DNA from 4 places in the Lysobacter sp. Hz25 genome. Region 1 is predicted to be linked to each of the others. Evidence: riboswitches for the same ligand, from Rfam matches in the RefSeq annotation. Region 1 holds a riboswitch; each other region holds the start of a gene.
What was found. Region 1 has a riboswitch for cobalamin ahead of btuB (TonB-dependent vitamin B12 receptor). Riboswitches for the same ligand answer to the same signal wherever they lie in the genome.

Region 1 (4,454 bases):
AGGTAGTTGCGCACCGCGGTACTGGTCAGGTTTTCCGACAGCAGGATGCGGTCCTTCACCTGGATGTTGTAGGCGTCGATGGTGATGTAGAGCTGGTCGGCCGGCTGCAGCACCAGGCCCAGGCTGTAGTTGGTCGACTCTTCCGCCTTCAGCGCTTCCGAGCCCAGGGCGATGGCGGCCGGGTTGTCGACGCGGAAGGTGCCGATCTCGTACGGAATGCCGCTGATGAAGTTGGTGGCGATCGACTGGAAGAACTGCTGCTGCAGCGACGGCGCGCGGAAGCCGGTCGAGGCGGTGGCGCGCAGGGCGACCTTGTCGGTGAAGGCGTAGCGGCCGGACAGCTTGCCCGAGGTGGTTTCGCCGAAATCGCTGTAGGTCTCGTAACGCGCGGCGGCGCCGAGCGAGAACTTGTCGGTCAGGTCGGCTTCGGCGTCGATGTAGACCGAATAGCTGTGACGGTCGAAGTCGCCGGCATCGCTGGCGCGGAAGCCGGAGAACACCTGCGCACCCGGGATGATCTGGCCGTTCGGCGCGGCCACGCCGCCGTTGGCATAGGACAGCGGCTCGCCGGCGCGTTCGGAGAACTCTTCGCCGCGCCATTCCGCGCCCCAGGCGAAGGTCACCGGGTACTGCCAGCCGAAGTCGACCGACTTGGTGAAGTCCAGGTTGAGCACGTGCTGGGTGACTTCCAGCGCACCGGCGTAGAACTGCGTCGGCGAGGTCGGGCCGAGGCTGCGGTTGAGGGTGTTCTCGATATCGAAGGTCAGGCCGTTGTGGCCGTAGTTGTAGCTCAGGTCGATCTGGGTGCCGCCGGCGGTTTCGCTGCGCAGGCCGAACACCGCGGCGCGGTCCTTGCTGACGTTGTGAATCTGCGGCAGGAAGCCGTTCGGGTAGATCGTCGGGATGTTGCGCGGGTCGCCGGCGAAGCGGAAGTAACCGTTGGAGAGCACGTCGCGTTCGCTGTAGCTGCCGAACGAATAGAAGCTCAGGTAATCGGTCGGGCTGTATTCGCCGTTGTAGGCGAACGCGCCCTGGTCGATCTCGGGATCGCCGTAGCGCTGCTCGACGCGGCCCTGGAACGGGCGTGCACGATTGGTCTGGTCCTGGTGCCCGCCTTGCGCGGCCAAGTGCAGCCAGCCGTTCTCGCCGAGCTTGATGCCGGTGTCGCCGGACAACTGGTACTGCTTGCCGTCGCCGGCGCTGTACTGGCCGTAGCGCGCGGCGATGCTGCCGGTGCCCGGCTTGTTGCCCTTAAGCACGACGTTGATGACGCCGGCGATGGCGTCGGAGCCGTACTGGGCCGAGGCGCCGTCGCGCAGCACTTCGACGCGTTCGATCGCGGCGATCGGAATCGCGTTGAGATCGACCGGCGAGGAGCCGCGGCCCTGGCTGCCGTTGAGGTTGATCAGGGCGGTGGTGTGGCGGCGCTTGCCGTTGACCAGCACCAGCACCTGGTCGGGGGCGAGGCCGCGGAGCTGCGCCGGGCGCACCGCGTCGGTGCCGTCGGTGATGGCCGGGCGCGGGAAGTTGAGCGAGGGCAGGGCGCGCGACAGTGCGGTGGCCAGCTCGACGGTGCCGGTGGCTTCCAGGGTCTCCGGGGTGATGATGTCGATCGGCGCGGTGGACTCTGCGACGGTGCGGTCGCTGACGCGGGTGCCGGTGACGATGACCTGGTCCAGGGTCTTGGGATCGCTTTGCGGCGCGTCCTGCGCGTAGACCGGCGCGGCGAGCGCTACCAGGAGGCCGAGGGCCAGAGGGTGACGTGAACCGGCGAAGGTGCGGCGGACGTGCATGACGACTCCTTGATGGGGATGACAGCGATGTCATTCGGATTTAACACGAACGTAACAACCGGTCAATGAAGCGGCCAAATTCTGCCTAACGCAAGTAGTAGAAAAGTGGTAATGGCACACTCTTTGCGGAATCTGGGGGTGGGCCGATGGCCGCTGCGCCTGGCCCGCTTGGCGCTTTCTGGCCCTCATCCCCGTTAAGCCTTCATCTCTAGCAAGCTGTCATTCCCCCCGGGTCGTCATCCCCGCGAAGGCGGGGATCCACCGGGTTTTCGTGCGAGAACGCTTGAAGTCTCTGCGGGCCCGGCGAGGCGCGCAGCGCGCCCAGGCGTTCATGGATGCGCGAGCCAGTGGCTCGCACGCGCATCCATTCACCCCCGCCTGCGCGGGGATGACGATCCGGGGGCTAAGCCCGGCGAGGGGCGCCCTGGCCGCAATCCAGAGACTTCAAGCGCCCTCGCATGAATTCCCGTGGCGTCCCGACCGCGCTCGACTGCTAAGATGCGCGCGCTCAAGGTGATCGCCGACACACAATCGGCGATTGAAACGGGAATCCGGTCCCCGCTTCTGGCGTTCGCCAGGTCGGTCAATCCGGAGCTGCCCCCGCAACGGTAAGCGAGTACACGCACCGCACGACGCCACTGTGTTCCGACACGGGAAGGCGCGGTACGGGAGACCCGGTCCGATCTCGGACCGCCTCCACTCGCAAGCCCGGAGACCGGCCCGGAGCGCGAACCGACAGGCGGAGGGCCATGTCTCGGGGCATCGGCGCGCGCGCCGTCTCTCCGTTCCGCCATCCCCCTGTCACGACCTGGTCTAGACCGCGCGGGTGAGGCGCGGCCATGGAGAGCCGACTGTGACGTTCCGTTTTTCCGCTGTTCCGCGCCTTGCGCGCATTCCCGCGCGCTGCGCTTTCGTATTCGCCGGTTCCGCATTCGCCGCCGCCGCACTGGCCGCGCCCGCAGTCGATCTCGACCAGATCGTGGTCACCGCGAGCCGCACCGCCCAGACCCAGGACGCCACGCTCGCCGCGGTGACCGTGATCGATCGCGCGCAGATCGAACGCCTGCAGCCGTCGTCGTTGCCGGAACTGTTGCGCGGCACGCCGGGCGCTTCCTTGGCCAATAACGGCGGCCCGGGCAAGGCGACGTCGCTGTTCCTGCGCGGCAGCGAGTCCGACCACGTGCTGGTGCTGATCGACGGGGTCAAGATCGGTTCGGCGACCAGCGGCGGCGCCTCGCTGCAGGACATTCCGGTCGAGCAGATCGAACGCGTCGAGATCGTGCGCGGCCCGTTCTCCAGCCTGTACGGCTCCGAAGCCATCGGCGGCGTCATCCAGATATTCACCCGGCGGCCGCAGGGCGCGTTCGTGCCGAGCTTCAGCGCCTCGGTCGGCAGCTACGCCACCCATCGCGCGACCGCCGGCGTCGCCGGCAAGGGCGAACGCGGCTGGTATTCGATCAACGCCGCCCACGAAGACACCGACGGCATCAACGCCTGCCGCGGCAAGCCCTCGCCGGGCGGCGCGGGTTGTTTCACCAACTCGCCGGACCGCGACGGCTATCGCAACGATTCGCTGACCCTGCAGGGCGGCTACCGCTTCAACGAGCAATGGGACGCCGAAGCGCGCTTGTTCCGCACCAAAAACCATAACGAGTACGACGGCAGCCAGAACAACGAGGCCGACGGCGTGCAGCAGGTCGCCGGCGCCAAGCTGCGCTACCGGCCCAGCGAGCGCGTCAGCCTCAGCGCCAGCGCCGGCCGCAGCGAAGACCTCAGCGACACTTACAAGAACGGCAAATACTCCAGCACCTTCGAGACCCGGCGCCAGCTCGGCTCGGTGCAGGGCGACATCGGCATCGGCAGCGGCCTGCTCACGCTCGGGTTCGACTGGCAGCGCGACCGCATCGACAGCAATACCCGCTATGCCCGCGACGCCCGCATCCTGCGCGGTGCCTTCGGCCAGTGGCAGCAGAGTTTCGGCGCGCATGCGCTGCAGGCCAGCCTGCGCCGCGACGACGACAGCCAGTTCGGCGGCGAGACCACGGGCAGCCTGCTGTGGGGTTGGAACCTCAGCGAGGCGCTGCGTTTGACCGCGAGCTACGGCACCGCGTTCAAGGCACCGACCTTCAACGAGTTGTACTACCCGGGCTACGGCAATGCCGGCTTGTCGCCGGAAACCTCGCGCAGCGTCGAAATCGGCCTGCGCGGCACCCACGGCGAGCGCCGCCAGCACGTGTGGTCGCTCAATGCTTACGAGAGCGACATCGACGACTTGATCGCGTTCGATTCCTCGATCGGCTTGCCCGGCAACGTCGACCGCGCGCGCATCCGCGGCCTGGAAGCGGCGTTCGACACCCGCCTGGCCGATTGGGACCTGCGCGCCAGCGCGACCTGGCTGGACCCGCGCAACGACAGCCGCAGCGCCAGCCGCGACAAATTCCTGCCGCGGCGTGCGCGGCAGAGCGCGCGCATCGATGCCGACCGCCGCATCGCGGTCGGCAACGGCGCATGGTCGTTCGGCGCCAGCGTTTATGCCGCGGGCGATCGCTATGATGACCTGGCCAATACGCGTCGCCTGGCTGGCTACGCGCTCACCGATCTGCGCCTGGGCTACGCCTTCAACGAGGCCTGGAGCGTGCAGCTGGCGGCGAACAACGTGTT
Region 2 (4,454 bases), 2.4 Mb from region 1:
TGCTCGGCGACAGCGCCGCGATGATGGCCATGCTCGCCCGGGTCGTGCCGGGTTCGGAGTTGCCGCGGCCGAGCGGTATCAGCCTGGCGTTCTCGGCCGACGGTTCGCCGCGTGCGTTGAGTTGGTTCGTCGTGGCCAAGGCGATGTTCCGCGACGATGCCGAAGTGACGGCCAAGCTGCGCAGCCTCGCCGACGGCGCGCCAGCGCAGCTCTACGAGGCCTTGGCGGCCGGGCCGGAGGACGGGCGCTGGCGCCACGGCATGATCGGCGTGGTCGCCGACATTGCCGGCCGCAGTTGGGTGCAATGCGGGCTGCGGCCGACCTGAGCCTGCGTTCATCGGTCGTGGGTGTTTCTGCGCCAAAAAACAAAAAGCCCGGCGATGCCGGGCTTTCCGTCGACGCTCGACGATCCGCAGATCGGTCGACCGCTCAGTTGACCGGTGCGTAGCGCAGGGTCAGGAACCACTCGCGGCCGGGCTGATTGAAGTACGAAGAGGTTTCGTACTCGCGGTCGAACACGTTGGCCACGCGTGCCTGCAGGCTCAGCGCGGGGGTGATCGCGTACTCGGCGCGCAGGTCGAGGGTGCCGTAGCCGCCCAGGCGGGTGCTGTTGGCGACGTCGTCGTAGCGCGAACCCGAGCCGACCGCGGTCGCACCGAAGCGGAACTTGCCGAAGCTGCGGTCCAGGTCGATGCGGGCGCTGTGCTTGGCGCGGCGCGGCAGGTCGTTGCCGCGGTAGAAGCCGACGCGGTTCTCGGTGTCGAGGACGCTGGCGCTCGCCGCCAGGGTCCATTGCGCGAACGTGGTGTCGATGCCGATCTCGGCGCCGCGCATGCGCGCCCGGTCGATGTTGTTGGGCAGGTTGATCGACGAGTCGTAGGTGATCAGGTCGTCGGCGCGGGTGTCGAAGCCGTCGATGCGGGCGTTGAAACGCTCGCCGCGATAGGCCAGGCCGAGCTCCCAGGTCTTCGACTCTTCCGGGCGCAGGGTCGCGTTGCCGAAGAACGGGTAATACAGCTCGTTGAAGGTCGGCGCCTTGAACGCGGTGCCGTAGCCGACGGTGACGCGCCAGCGCTCGGCGAAGTTCAGGCCCCAGGCCGCGCCGCCGGTGGTGTGGCCGCCGAACTGTTCGTTATCGTCGCGGCGCAGGCTGGCCTCGAACGACTGCGCGCCGAAGCGGCCCTGGTACTGGACGAAGCCGGCCTTGTTGTCGCGCTCGCTTTCGTCGTACACGGTGTCGCTGTCGACACGGTCGCGCAACCAATCGAAGCCCGCGGTCAGCACGTGGCCTTCGGCCAGGGTGAAGTCGCCCTGCAAGGTCGCACTGTCGCGATCGGTCTTGAAGAACCCCATCGGTACTTCGCCGAGGAAATTATCCGAGCTGTCGACGTTGCGGCCGGCCAGCAACTGTAGGTGGACGGTTTCCGACGGACGCCATTGCAGCTTGCCGCCGATCACCTGCTGCACGGTCTCGGAGCGGTTGACGAAGCTGCCGTCGTAATCGTTTTCGCCTTCGGCGCGCAGCGCCTGGCCTTCGATGCTCCACTGCTCGTTGAACTCGAGGCCGCCGCGCAGCGACAGGGCGTGGTTTTCGTAACCGTCGCGGTCGGGTTCGTCGGTGAAGCAGCCGGCGAACACCGGGAAGCCGGCGCCGCGGCAGGCGTTGATGCCCTCGGTCTTGCGGAAGCTGTAGTCGGCGCCGAACCAGCCGCGCTCGCTGCGGCCGCCGAAGCCGGTGCCGAATTCGAGGCTGTCGTTGCTGCCGCCGCCGATGTGCACGCGCGGCGCGAAGCCCTGCTTCTCGCGGCGGGTGAACACCTGGATCACGCCGCCGATGGCGTCGGCGCCGTACAGGCTCGAACGCGGGCCGCGCACGATCTCGATGCGGTCGATCAGTGCCAGCGGCAGGTCCTGCAGCGCGGCCAGGCCCGAGGTCGGCGAGCCGACGCGGATGCCGTCGACCAGCACCAACACGTGGTCGGACTCGCTGCCGCGCAGGAACAGGGTGGTGAGCTTGCCGGCGCCGCCCTGGTTGGAAATGGTGATGCCGGCGCGGCCGCGCAGCAGGTCGTTGAGGTCGCGCGCCTGGCTGCGCTGGATGGTCTCGCGGTCGAGCACGTCGACCGGGGTCAGGGTGTCGTTGACGCTGACCGCGGTGCGGTTGGCGGTGACCACCACCTCGTCGAGGTCGGTGGCGTCGCCGGCCGGAGCGGCGAGGGCGGCGGTGGGCAGCGCCAGCGCACAGGCGATGGCGAGCGACAGATTCAGGGCGTACGTGTTCGGGGCGGACATGGGTAAAGCTCCAGCGCGCGCACCCGGGGGCGCGCGACGACGACGGCGGAAGACGGTTGCGAGGAGGCAGCGGGCCGTGCAGACAGCCGGATAGCAGCCGCCGCGACGCCCTCCGCATCGCAACCTGTGGCGCCTCAAGGCCGGTCTCCGGACTCGCAAGCGCAGCGCCGACGCGGGGTCGGGCGGCCGATCGCGGCGCCTTCCCGTGCCGAGCACAGTGGCGGTTGCCGCGATCTGTCTTGCTTACCGTTGCGGGGGCAGTGCCGGACTGGCGCCGATCTTCCCGCAGGAGAGGGCGCGTCACCGGCTTCCCGTTTCAACCCGGCGATGGAGAAAGCCGCCGGGTCACCTTGAAGCGGTGCGCAGTCTACGCGAAGCCGGCGCCCGGGGCCAAAGCCGCGGACGGGCGGAGCGGCCGGCCGGAGGGGCGCAGCGGCGCCGACGGGCTCAGTCGCGCCCGTCGTCCTCGTCGTGGCCGCCGGGGCGGTCGTCGTCGTCCAGGCCGGTGCCGTCCAGACCGCCGGCCTCGAACGCGTCGTGGCGTTCTTCGGCGTGCACGGTGGTGTGCACCGGCGCGGCGGCCGGCTTGTTGCGCGGCGGCGGCAGCAGCGCGGTCGCGGCTTCGGCGGCCTGGATCAGCTGTTGCCGGCGCTCGTCGCTGATCTCCTGCCAATGGCAGTCCAGCAGCGCGCCTTCGATCGCGTACAGCAGGTTGAGCGTCGGCTTGAAGCCGGCGCGCTTGACGCGCATGAAGGCCTCGACCGTGCCGATCGCGGAAATGTCCTCGTGCGTGCGCAGGCCGACCTGGCGCAGCCAGGCCGCGCTCTTGGGGCCGATGTTGCGCATCTTCGGCGCGGTCATGCCAGCGCCTCCACGTACACCCGCGCCAGCGCTTCCAGGCCGGCCTGGTCGTCGGCATCGAAGCGGTCCGGGACCGGGCTGTCGAGGTCGAACACGCCGATCAGGGAATCGCCGTGGACCAGCGGCACCACCACTTCCGAACGCGAGGCGGCATCGCAGGCGATGTGGCCGGGGAAGGCGTGCACGTCGGCGACGCGTTGGGTCTGGCGGGTCGAGGCGGCCGCGCCGCACACGCCCTTGTCGAGCGGAATGCGCACGCACGCCGGCAAGCCCTGGAACGGGCCGACCACGAGTTCTTCGCCGTCGTAGAAATAGAAGCCGACCCAGTTGAGTTCCGGCAGGGCATGGCTGACCAACGCCGACAGGTTGGCGGCATTGGCGATACGGTCGCGTTCGCCGTCGAGCAAACCGCGCGCCTGGGCGAGCAGCTGCGCGTATTGCTCGGGCTTGTCGCCCGATAGTGCGGAGGTTTTAAACATCATCGGAGTGTAACAGCGGCATCCGCCGCCACTACCATGGTGGACTCCACGCCCCAGGGAAAAGCGCGAGATGAGTCACACCCAGCCCCCGGTGGAGGCCGGCTCCCGACCAACGGCCGCGCCCGCGGTGTTTCCGCGCGGCGTATTCGTCACCGGCACCGACACCGGCATCGGCAAGTCGGTGGCCAGCGCGAGCTTGTTGCACGCCTTGCGCGCGCGCGGGCTGCGCGCGGTCGGCATGAAGCCGGTGGCGAGCGGTTGCGAACGCACGCCCGAGGGTTGGCGCAACGAGGACGCCTTGCTGTTGCAAGCGGCCAGTGCGCCGAGACCGCACTACGACGACGTCAATCCCTATGCCTTGCCGCAGCCGTTGGCGCCGGAACTCGCCGCCGCGCAGGCCGGCGTCGAGATCGCGCTGGCGACGATCCTCGCCGCGCATGCGCGCTTGGCGGCGCAGTCGGACACGGTGGTGGTCGAAGGCGTCGGCGGTTGGGCCGCGCCGATCAGCGCCACGCTCGACCAGATCGACCTGGTGCGCGCGCTGGACCTGCCGGTGGTGCTGGTGGTCGGCCTGCGCCTGGGCGCGATCAACCACGCGCGTCTGAGCGCGCGCGCGATCCAGGCCGACGGCGCCCGCCTGGTCGGCTGGATCGCCAACGACATCGACCCGCACATGGCGCGCGCCGACGACAACTTCGAGATCCTGCGCCGGCGTCTGCCGGTGCCGTGCTGGGGGCGTCTGCCGTATCTCGCCTCGCCCGATCCGCAGGCCCTGGCCGGGCGCTTGCAGCCGCTGGGCTAGCGCGGCGATCGCTCTGCAGT
Region 3 (4,454 bases), 2.7 Mb from region 1:
CCTTCGGCCATCTTGATCCGGTCGCGCATTTCCGCGGTCCACAGGCCGAGCTTCTTGAGCTCTTCGACCAGGTACTTGTTGACGACCAGGAAGTCGCCCGACAGGGTCTCGCGCTTGAACAGGTTCGACACCTGCGGCTCGATGCACTCGTAGCAGCCGGCGATCGAGGCGATGGTCGCGGTCGGCGCGATCGCGATCAGCAGCGAGTTGCGCAGGCCGTGCTCGGCGATGCGCTTGCGCAGGGCGTCCCAACGCTCGGGCTGCGACGGGGTCACGCCCCAGGCTTCGAACTGCAGCTCGCCGACCGAAGCGCGGGTGTCGGCGAAGGACGGGTGCTTGCCGTGTTCCATCGCCAGCTCGTTCGACGCCGACAGAGCGTGGAAGTAGATCGCCTCGGCGATCTCCTGGGCGAGCTTGCGCGCCGGTTCGGAGTCGAACGGCAGGCGCAGCTTGAAGAACACGTCCTGCAGGCCCATCGAGCCCAGGCCGACCGGGCGCCACTTGAGGTTGGCGCGGCGCGCGGTCTCGATCGGGTAGAAGTTCAGGTCGATCACGCGGTCGAGCTGGCGCACGGCTAGGCGCACGGTCTCGGCGAGCTTGTCGAAATCGAACGCGCCCTTGCCATCCTCGTACATCTCGACGTGGTGCGAGAGGTTGATCGAGCCCAGGTTGCAGACCGCGGTCTCGTCCTGCGAGGTGACCTCGAGGATTTCGGTGCACAGGTTGGACAGGTGGATGACGTTGCCGTCGCGCAGGGTCTGGTTGGAGGCGCGGTTGGACTTGTCCTTGAAGTTCATCCAGCCGTTGCCGGTCTGCGCCAGGGTGCGCATCATCCGGCCGTAGATGTCGCGCGCCTTGACCTTCTTGGTCGCCAGGCCGGCCGCTTCGGCGGCGTGATAGGCGCGGTCGAAGGCCTCGCCCCACAGGTCGGTCAGCTGCGGCACCTTGGACGGATCGAACAGCGACCAGTCGGCGTCGGCCTCGACGCGGCGCATGAATTCGTCGGGAATCCAGTTGGCGAGGTTGAGGTTGTGAGTGCGGCGCGCTTCGTCGCCGGTGTTGTCGCGCAGTTCGAGGAACTCCTCGACGTCGGCATGCCACGGCTCCAGGTAGACGCAGGCCGCGCCCTTGCGCTTGCCGCCCTGGTTGACCGCGGCGACCGAGGCATCGAGGGTCTTCAGCCACGGCACGATGCCGTTGCTGAGGCCGTTGGTCGAGCGGATCAGCGAACCGCGCGAACGGATGCGGGTGTAGCTCAGGCCGATGCCGCCGCTGAACTTGCTGAGCTTGGCCACGTCCATGTAGCGCTTGTAGATCGCTTCCAGCGAGTCGTCGGGCGAATCGAGCAGGAAGCAGCTCGACAGTTGCTCGTGGGTGGTGCCGGCGTTGAACAGGGTCGGCGAGCTCGGGATGTAGTCGAGCTGGGCCATGCGCCGGTACAGGGCGAGTGCGTCGCCGACGTCTTCGCTCAGCGCACAGGCGATGCGCAGGAAGAACTGCTGCGGGGTCTCGATGACGGTACGCGCGGTCGGATGGCGCAGCAGGTAGCGGTCGTACAGGGTGCGCAGGCCGAAGTAGTCGAACTTGGCGTCGAGGTTGCGGTCGATCGCGTCGTTGAGCTTGCGCGCATTGGCCTGGACGAAGTCGAGCAGACGCTGGTTGATCAGGCCCAGGTCGAAGCCGCGCTGGACCGACTGCGAGAACGCATGGATCTCGATGCCGGCGACTTCCTTCTCGATCACGCCGGCGAGCAGGCGCGCGGCGAGGCGGCCGTATTCGGGTTCTTCGGCGGTCAGCAGGGCGGCGGTGCGGATCGACAACTCGTCGAGTTCGCGCGTGGTCGCGCCGTCGTACAGGCCGGAGATGGTGCGGGTGGCCACGCGCATCGGGTCGACGGCGTACAGGTTCTCGCCGCTGCGGGTCACCGCGCGCACGATCTTGTTCAGGTCGACCGGCTCGCGGCGGCCGTTGCGCTTGGTCACGCTCATGGTCAGGTTGGCCGCGGGCGGGGTCAGCGCGAAGCCGGTATCGGCTTGCGGGTCGCGGGCGGGTTTGGCGGCAGTGTCGGCGGCGGGGGAGGCGGCGGACGATTCGGGTGCGAGCGTGGTCATGGCGTAACTCCGGGGCGTGGGTGCACGGGTCGCCGACCTTCCCGCGAAGGGCGACGCGCGGAGAACGCGGACGCGCCAGCGACGACCGGCCGCGCAGCGGCGTCGTCGATGGCACGGCCGAGCCCCCGCGGGCGCGGAACTCGGGAGCTTGCAGGCGAGGTGTCGCGCGGCCCGAGACGGGCGCATCCCGCGTCGGCGCGCGTGGCGGCGCCGCAACGGAACGAGCACGACGGCGGAGCCATCGTGCTGCGACACCGGCCGTCTTCCCCCGAAGACTCCTGGGCCGGTACCGCGCGGTGTGCAACGCGCGGCTGTCGGCAGGTCTTCGGGCTCGGGACACGACGACTCGCGTCTCCTACTGGCTACCGCTTCCCAGACGCGAGGCGCGTCCAGTGCTTGGTAGCGTTCGTTTCCCATACCGCTGCGGGGCAGCGCCGGCTTTGGACGTCGCGCTGGCTGCGTCCTTACCGGCTTCCCTATTGAGCCAATCTCGCGATCAGCACCGACGGGCACAACATAGTGTGGTTTATCGATTCCGTCAACGCGATATGTGGTGAACAAGCTGTGTATAGAATGCGTGAAGCCTTGTCCTTCAAGGCTTGCGGCTTGGTGTAACGTTCGTGACCAAGCGCACGATGCACGGAACAGGGACGGGTGATGGAAGCACTGATCGTTTTAGTGGCACTGGGGTTGTTGCTGGTGCCGATCCTGCTCGTGGTGGCGCTGGTGCAAGTCGCCGGATTGAAGTCGCGCGTATCCGAACTCGAGCGTCGCGTGGCGCAGCAAGCCGAATCGCATGGCGCGGCCAGATCCGGCCGCCGCGAGGACGAGACCCTGGCCGAGCGGATCGCGCGCGAAGCGCCGCCGCCGACAACGCAGGCGGTCCGTCCGCCGCGGCCCGTCGTTCCCGCGGCCGCTCCTCCCACGACCGCGCCACCGCAAACCGTTCCGCCGGTCTCGGCGCCCACGCCGCCGACGGTCGCGAGCGTGCCGCCGCCGCTGCCGCAGGACGTCGCCGCCCGTCCGGTCGCCGCGCGCGTAGCGCCCGCAGCCGCGCGCGCACCCGCCGCACCGCCGCCGCCGGACGTGTTCACCGTCGCCGCGCGCTGGCTGCGGCGCTGGTTCACCGAAGGCAACGTGCCGGTCAAGGTCGGCATGCTGGTGTTGTTCGCCGGCGTCGCCGCGTTGTTGAAGTACGCGACCGATCAGGGCTGGCTGCACCTGCCGATCGAACTGCGCCTGGCGGGCGTCGCCCTGGCGGCGATGGCCGGGCTGGTGTTCGGTTGGCGCCAGCGCGAACGCAAGCGCAGTTTCGCCCTGAGCCTGCAGGGCGGCGCCATCGGCGTCCTGCTGTTGGTGGTGTTCGCGGCGTTCAAGCTGTACCAGCTGATGCCGGCCGGCGCGGCGTTCGCGCTCAGCGTGGTGCTGGTGGCCGGCGCCGGCGTGCTGGCGGTGAAGCAGAACGCGATGGCGCTGGCGGTGTTCGCGATCCTCGCCGGCTTCCTCGCGCCGATCTGGCTGTCGACCGGTTCCGGCAACCACGTCGCCCTGTTCGGTTACTACGCCGTGCTCAATGCCGGCATCTTCGCGATCGCCTGGTGGCGGCCGTGGCGCGTGCTCAACTTGCTCGGCTTCGTCTTCACCTGGGGCATCGGCACCTTGTGGGGCGTGCTCAAGTACCGCCCCGAGCATTTCTCTACCTCCGAACCCTTCCTGCTGCTGTTCTTCGCCTTCTATCTGTTGATCCCGGTGCTGTATGCGCGCAAGCGTCCGGCCGGGCGCCGCGACCTCATCGACGGCTGCCTGGTGTTCGGCACGCCGCTGGTCGCGTTTTCGCTGCAGGCCGGCCTGCTCGAAGGCGAGCGCATGCCGCTGGCGTTCTGCGCGCTGGGCTTGGGCGCGTTGTACGCGGCGCTGGCCTGGTGGCTGCGTCGCGACGAGCGTTTCCTCGCCTTGTCGACGCCGTATGCCTTGCTCGCGGTGGGCTTCGCGACCTTGGCCATTCCGCTCGCGCTCGCCGCCGAGGCCACCGCCTGCGTGTTCGCGCTCGAAGGCGCGGCGATGGTCTGGCTGGGCTTGCGCCAGCAACGTCGCTTGCCGCAACTGGTCGGTTTCCTGCTGCAGGGCGCGGCGGCTTTCGCCTTCGTGATCGGCGCCAGCGATGCGGTCTGGGACGCGGAGGTACCGGTGCTTAACGCCAGCTTCGCCGGCGCCTTGCTGATCGCCATCGCCGGTTTCGCCAGCGCCTGGAGCCACCGCCGCAGCGACAGCCCGGGGCCGGCCTTGCCGTACTACCTGTGGGGCCTGGCCTGGTGGCTCGGTGCGGCCGGCAGCGAGATCGCC
Region 4 (4,454 bases), 2.5 Mb from region 1:
CGGCGAGCGGTTTACCGAACTGGCGCCGTTCGCCGAGGTAACGACGTGCGGCGTCGAGTGCGCCCTGGGCGGCGCCGAGCGAGCACGCGGCGATGTTGAGGCGGCCGCCATCGAGGCCCTTCATGGCGATCTTGAAACCGTCGCCTTCGCCGGCGAGCAGATGCGCGGCCGGCACCCGCACGTTGTCGAACACCACGCCGCGCGTGGGCTGGCTGTTCCAGCCGAGTTTTTCTTCCTTGCGCCCATAAGCGATGCCGGCGCTATCGGCCGGCACCGCGAAGGCGCTGATGCCGCGTGCGCCGTCGCCGCCGGTGCGCGCCATCACCACCAGCATGTCGGTGGCGCCCGCGCCGGATATGAAAGCCTTGGCGCCGTTGATCAGGTAATGATCGCCGTCGTGCTCGGCGCGGGTGCGCAGGGACGCGGCATCGGAGCCGGCCCCGGGTTCGGTCAGGCAGTACGACGCCAGGCATTCGCCGGAGGCCAACCGAGGCCCCCAGAGGTCGCGTACGGCGGGCGAGGCGTGCGCGGTCAGCATCCAGGTGGCCATGTTGTGGATGCTGATGAAGGCCGCCGTGGACGGATCGAGCGCGGCCAGTTCCTCGAACACGACCACCGCATCGAGCCGGGTCAGGCCCGAGCCGCCGGCGGCTTCGTCGACGTACAAGCCGCAGAACCCGAGCTCGCCGGCCTTGCCGATGGCCTCGCGCGGGAAGATGCCTTGCGCGTCCCAGTGCGCCGCGTGCGGCGCCAGTTCAGCCAGGGCGAAATCGCGCGCGGCCTCGCGGAAGGCGAGTTGGTCTTCGCCGAGCTGCGACGGCGGTGGACTGACCGCCTGCAGGTTCATGACGGCGGCCATCACTTCAGACTGATCGTGGTGTTGACGCCGTGGCCGAGCGTGTCGTCGTCGAACCAACGCGCGGTGACCGTCTTGGTCTGGGTGTAGAACATCACCACTTGCTTGCCGTAGGGGCCGAGGTCGCCGAGCTTGGAGGCGCGCGAGCCGGTGAACGAGAACAGCGGCACCGGCACCGGGATCGGCACGTTGATGCCGACCTGGCCGACGTCGATGTCTTCCTGGAAGCGGCGCGCGGCCGCGCCGGACTGGGTGAACAGAGCGGTGCCGTTGCCGTTGGGATTGGCGTTGATCAGCTCGATTGCGGCTTCCAGGGTGGCGGCGGCGAGCACGATCAGTACCGGGCCGAAGATCTCTTCGTCGTAGATGCGCATGCCGGGCTCGACCCCGGAGAAGATGGTCGGGCCGACGAAGTTGCCGCGCTCGAAACCCGGCACGGACGGCTTGCGGCCGTCGAGTTCGAGCCGTGCGCCTTGCTCGACGCCGGAGGCGATCAGGCTTTCGACGCGTTCGCGCGCGGCGCAGGAAATTACCGGGCCGACATCGGTGCCGGGCTCGGTGCCGGCATTGACCTTGAGCGTGCGCGCCTTGGCGACCAGCTCGGGGATCCAGGCCTGCGCTTCGCCGACCAGCACCGCGGTGGAGGCGGCCATGCAGCGTTGGCCGGCGGCGCCGAACGCGGCGCCGGCGAGGGCGTTGAGGGTTTGCTCCTTGTTGGCGTCGGGCAGCACCACCGCGTGATTCTTCGCGCCCATCATGCACTGCACGCGCTTGCCCGCCAGCGAAGCGCGGTGGTAGACATGGGTGCCGACCTTGGTCGAGCCGACGAAGGACACCGCCTTGATGTCGGGGTGGTCGCAGATCGCATTGACCACGTCTTCGCCGCCGTGGACGACGTTGAGCACGCCCTTGGGCACGCCAGCCTGCAGCGCCAGCTCGACCAGGCGCATCGTCACCAGCGGGTCCTGTTCGGACGGCTTGAGCACGAAGGTGTTGCCGGTGGCGATGGCCATCGGGAACATCCACAGCGGAATCATCGCCGGGAAGTTGAACGGGGTGATGCCGGCGCAGACGCCGAGCGGTTGCAACAGGGTGTAGGTGTCGACGCCGCCGGCGACGTTGTTGGCCAACTCGCCGAGTTGCAGGTTGCCGATCGCCGCTGCGTGCTCGACCACTTCCAGGCCGCGGAATACGTCGCCTTCGGCGTCGGCCAGGGTCTTGCCTTGTTCGGCGGTGAGGATCGCGGCGAGCTCGCCCATGTGCTCGCGGATCAGTTGCTGGTACTTGAGGAAGATGCGCGCGCGCGCGCCGATCGGGGTCTTGCGCCAGCTCTTGAAGGCCTGGTGCGCCGAACGTACCGCGGCGTCGACTTCGTCCGCGGTCGCGAACGGCACCCGCGCCAGCACCGCCTGCGTGGCGGGGTTGACGACATCGCGCCATTGTTCGGATCGGGATTCGACGAATGCGCCGTCGATCAGCAGCTTGACCGTCGCGACTTCGGTCGCGACGCGATTCATATCGTTCATTGTTTCGGCTCCGTGTCGCTCACCCGCGTGACGGGGATTGCGGAGCAAGACAAGTCGGTTCCACGCAACGGACATCGCGTCGAGCCAGCCCGTCCGGTTGCCCACCGCAACACCCGAGGACGACATCGCATGCGATGCCCGCCACTGGCCGGTCTCCGGGCTTGCGAGCGATGCGGAGCGATCCGCATCACCCCGACACCTTCCCGCGAGATCGCAGTGGTATTGAGTCGGGTGTTCTCGCCTACCGTTGCGGGGGCAGCGCCGGAATGGAGTCTGACGACTCGCACCGGCTTCCCGTTTCACCCTGCTCGCCGGTACGGCGGCAGGACACCTGTGGCCGGCGGAGTGTAGGCGCCGGATCGAAAGCGGACAAGCTGCGCTGCGCAAAGCTGCGCGCTCGTTCGCACGACGGCGTGGTCGGATTGATTCGAACGCCGCATTCATCTTGTTGCTGCGTGGATGTGTGACGACTCGGCACCACACCGCACTGCGGCGAATGGAATGCAGGGCGAGCAATGCGCGATGTTTACTTGCCCGCGTGGGAGCGCGCGTGCGCCGCATGTCGGTCGCGACGGCGCCCACAATGTCGGCCGCGTTCGCCTGTGTGCGAGGTTCAGGCGAAACGCGTGGCATCGCTCGATACTGTGATGGGCAGCGTGTATTCCTGGAAACGATACGGGCGAAATGACTGGCGCGGCGGGGACGGCTGTGAACGGGGGCATCCGGGTCGGCATGGGCGTATCGCCACGATGGGGAGCATCGGTGGCGGTGGATCGGTTCGTCGTCGAGCGTCGGCGCTGAAGCATCCCACGGGCAGTGGCCGCGCGGGTGACATTCGCATGCCGTTGCAAGATCATGGCGTGAGCGCAACGCGGCATTCTCGAAGGAGCGGCACCCGATGACCAAACGCGAACGACGCAACGGAACCGAGCAGCCCAGTGCCGTGGCCTTGCGCGCAGGGTTGACCCGCGAGCAGCTGGACGCGTTGACGACCCTGGAGCATTTCCGCTGGGAACTGCGTTTCGTTCGGCGGCCGCTGTTCCTGGAGCCGATTCCGGTGGTGTTCCATCCCGATGGCGAGCGTTACGCGGTGCTGGAGGCGGACGGTTCGCTCAATGAGAACCCGGGGTTCGAGATACGCCGCTGAGGGGGTTGCCGGTGGCGCGGGTTGGTTCGTGTCCGTGGCATCGCGGTGGGGGCTCTGAGGGTAGGAGCGGCGCGAGCCGCGACCGCGCTGCTTCGGTCTCGCGGCGTATCGATCAAGCAAGACCAAGATCAGGATCAAACGCCAAAAGCTTCCGCCACTAAAGCGGCGGGTAACTTTCTTTTGTCTAAAGCAACAAAAGAAAGTCACCAAAGAAAAATGCTTTTGCTTTGAATCACAGGCCCACACGAGCGATGCCTCCGCGGGGATTTTTCATACGGGACATCCCTGTCCCGATGAAAAACGGCCTGCATCCATGCAGGCCGCCCTCCGGGTCTTCGATTACCTTCGCTAGTGCGAGACGTCGCACAACAACAGCAAAGGCCAAAGCCACGACCGAGGCCGGTATTTGACACTGCCTGCGAAGTATCGTCGCCATCCACAGTTCGTGGTCGCGGCTCACGCCGCTCCTACCCTTAGAGCGAGATTCGTCGTTGCCGTTGCCATTTAGAGCTTGGCGTAGCCATGCACTGGCGAGACCGATGGAGACCCGGAGGGCGGCGCGCAGGGATGCGCGCCGTTTTTCATCGGCACAGGGATGTCCCGTATGAAAAAGCCCCGCGTCGGCATCGTTCGTGCGGGCCCTTGACTCAAAGAAAAGCATTTTTCTTTGGTTATCTTTCTTTTGTTGCTTATGACAAAAGAAAGTAACCCGCCGCTTTAGTGGCGGAAGCTTTTGGCGTTTGATCTTGATCTTGCTTGATAAGTGCGCGGCAAGAGCGTTGCGGCGTGGTCGCGGCTCGTGACCGAAGGAAATCCAGTAGGACGCCGTTCCTACCCTGGCGATGGCACGCCGTTTCGATGAGCGACGGCGGCATTGTTGTCTCTGTGCGTCCCGCGGTCGCGACTCACGTCGCTCCTACAACTG

Region 2: it holds a riboswitch for cobalamin, as region 1 does, so the genes downstream of both, btuB (TonB-dependent vitamin B12 receptor) here and btuB (TonB-dependent vitamin B12 receptor) in region 1, are expected to answer to the same signal.
Region 3: it holds a riboswitch for cobalamin, as region 1 does, so the genes downstream of both, ACKN61_RS19415 (ribonucleoside-diphosphate reductase subunit alpha) here and btuB (TonB-dependent vitamin B12 receptor) in region 1, are expected to answer to the same signal.
Region 4: it holds a riboswitch for cobalamin, as region 1 does, so the genes downstream of both, ACKN61_RS15970 (CoA-acylating methylmalonate-semialdehyde dehydrogenase) here and btuB (TonB-dependent vitamin B12 receptor) in region 1, are expected to answer to the same signal.

The regions. Positions count from the first base shown of each region.
Region 1 is NZ_CP175666.1:1,397,301-1,401,754, forward strand. Features, by position in the region: gene ACKN61_RS05830 (TonB-dependent receptor plug domain-containing protein) at 1-1,793, opposite strand, end outside; cobalamin riboswitch at 2,288-2,532, shown strand; gene btuB (TonB-dependent vitamin B12 receptor) at 2,686-4,454, shown strand, end outside.
Region 2 is NZ_CP175666.1:4,977,708-4,982,161, reverse strand. Features, by position in the region: gene ACKN61_RS20515 (hypothetical protein) at 1-326, shown strand, start outside; gene btuB (TonB-dependent vitamin B12 receptor) at 430-2,292, opposite strand; cobalamin riboswitch at 2,413-2,660, opposite strand; gene ACKN61_RS20505 (TfoX/Sxy family protein) at 2,740-3,153, opposite strand; gene ACKN61_RS20500 (GAF domain-containing protein) at 3,150-3,632, opposite strand; gene bioD (dethiobiotin synthase) at 3,703-4,434, shown strand.
Region 3 is NZ_CP175666.1:4,718,227-4,722,680, reverse strand. Features, by position in the region: gene ACKN61_RS19415 (ribonucleoside-diphosphate reductase subunit alpha) at 1-1,988, opposite strand, end outside; cobalamin riboswitch at 2,410-2,633, opposite strand; gene ACKN61_RS19410 (DUF2339 domain-containing protein) at 2,769-4,454, shown strand, end outside.
Region 4 is NZ_CP175666.1:3,889,741-3,894,194, reverse strand. Features, by position in the region: gene ACKN61_RS15975 (acyl-CoA dehydrogenase family protein) at 1-847, opposite strand, end outside; gene ACKN61_RS15970 (CoA-acylating methylmalonate-semialdehyde dehydrogenase) at 859-2,373, opposite strand; cobalamin riboswitch at 2,511-2,732, opposite strand; gene ACKN61_RS15965 (hypothetical protein) at 3,281-3,529, shown strand.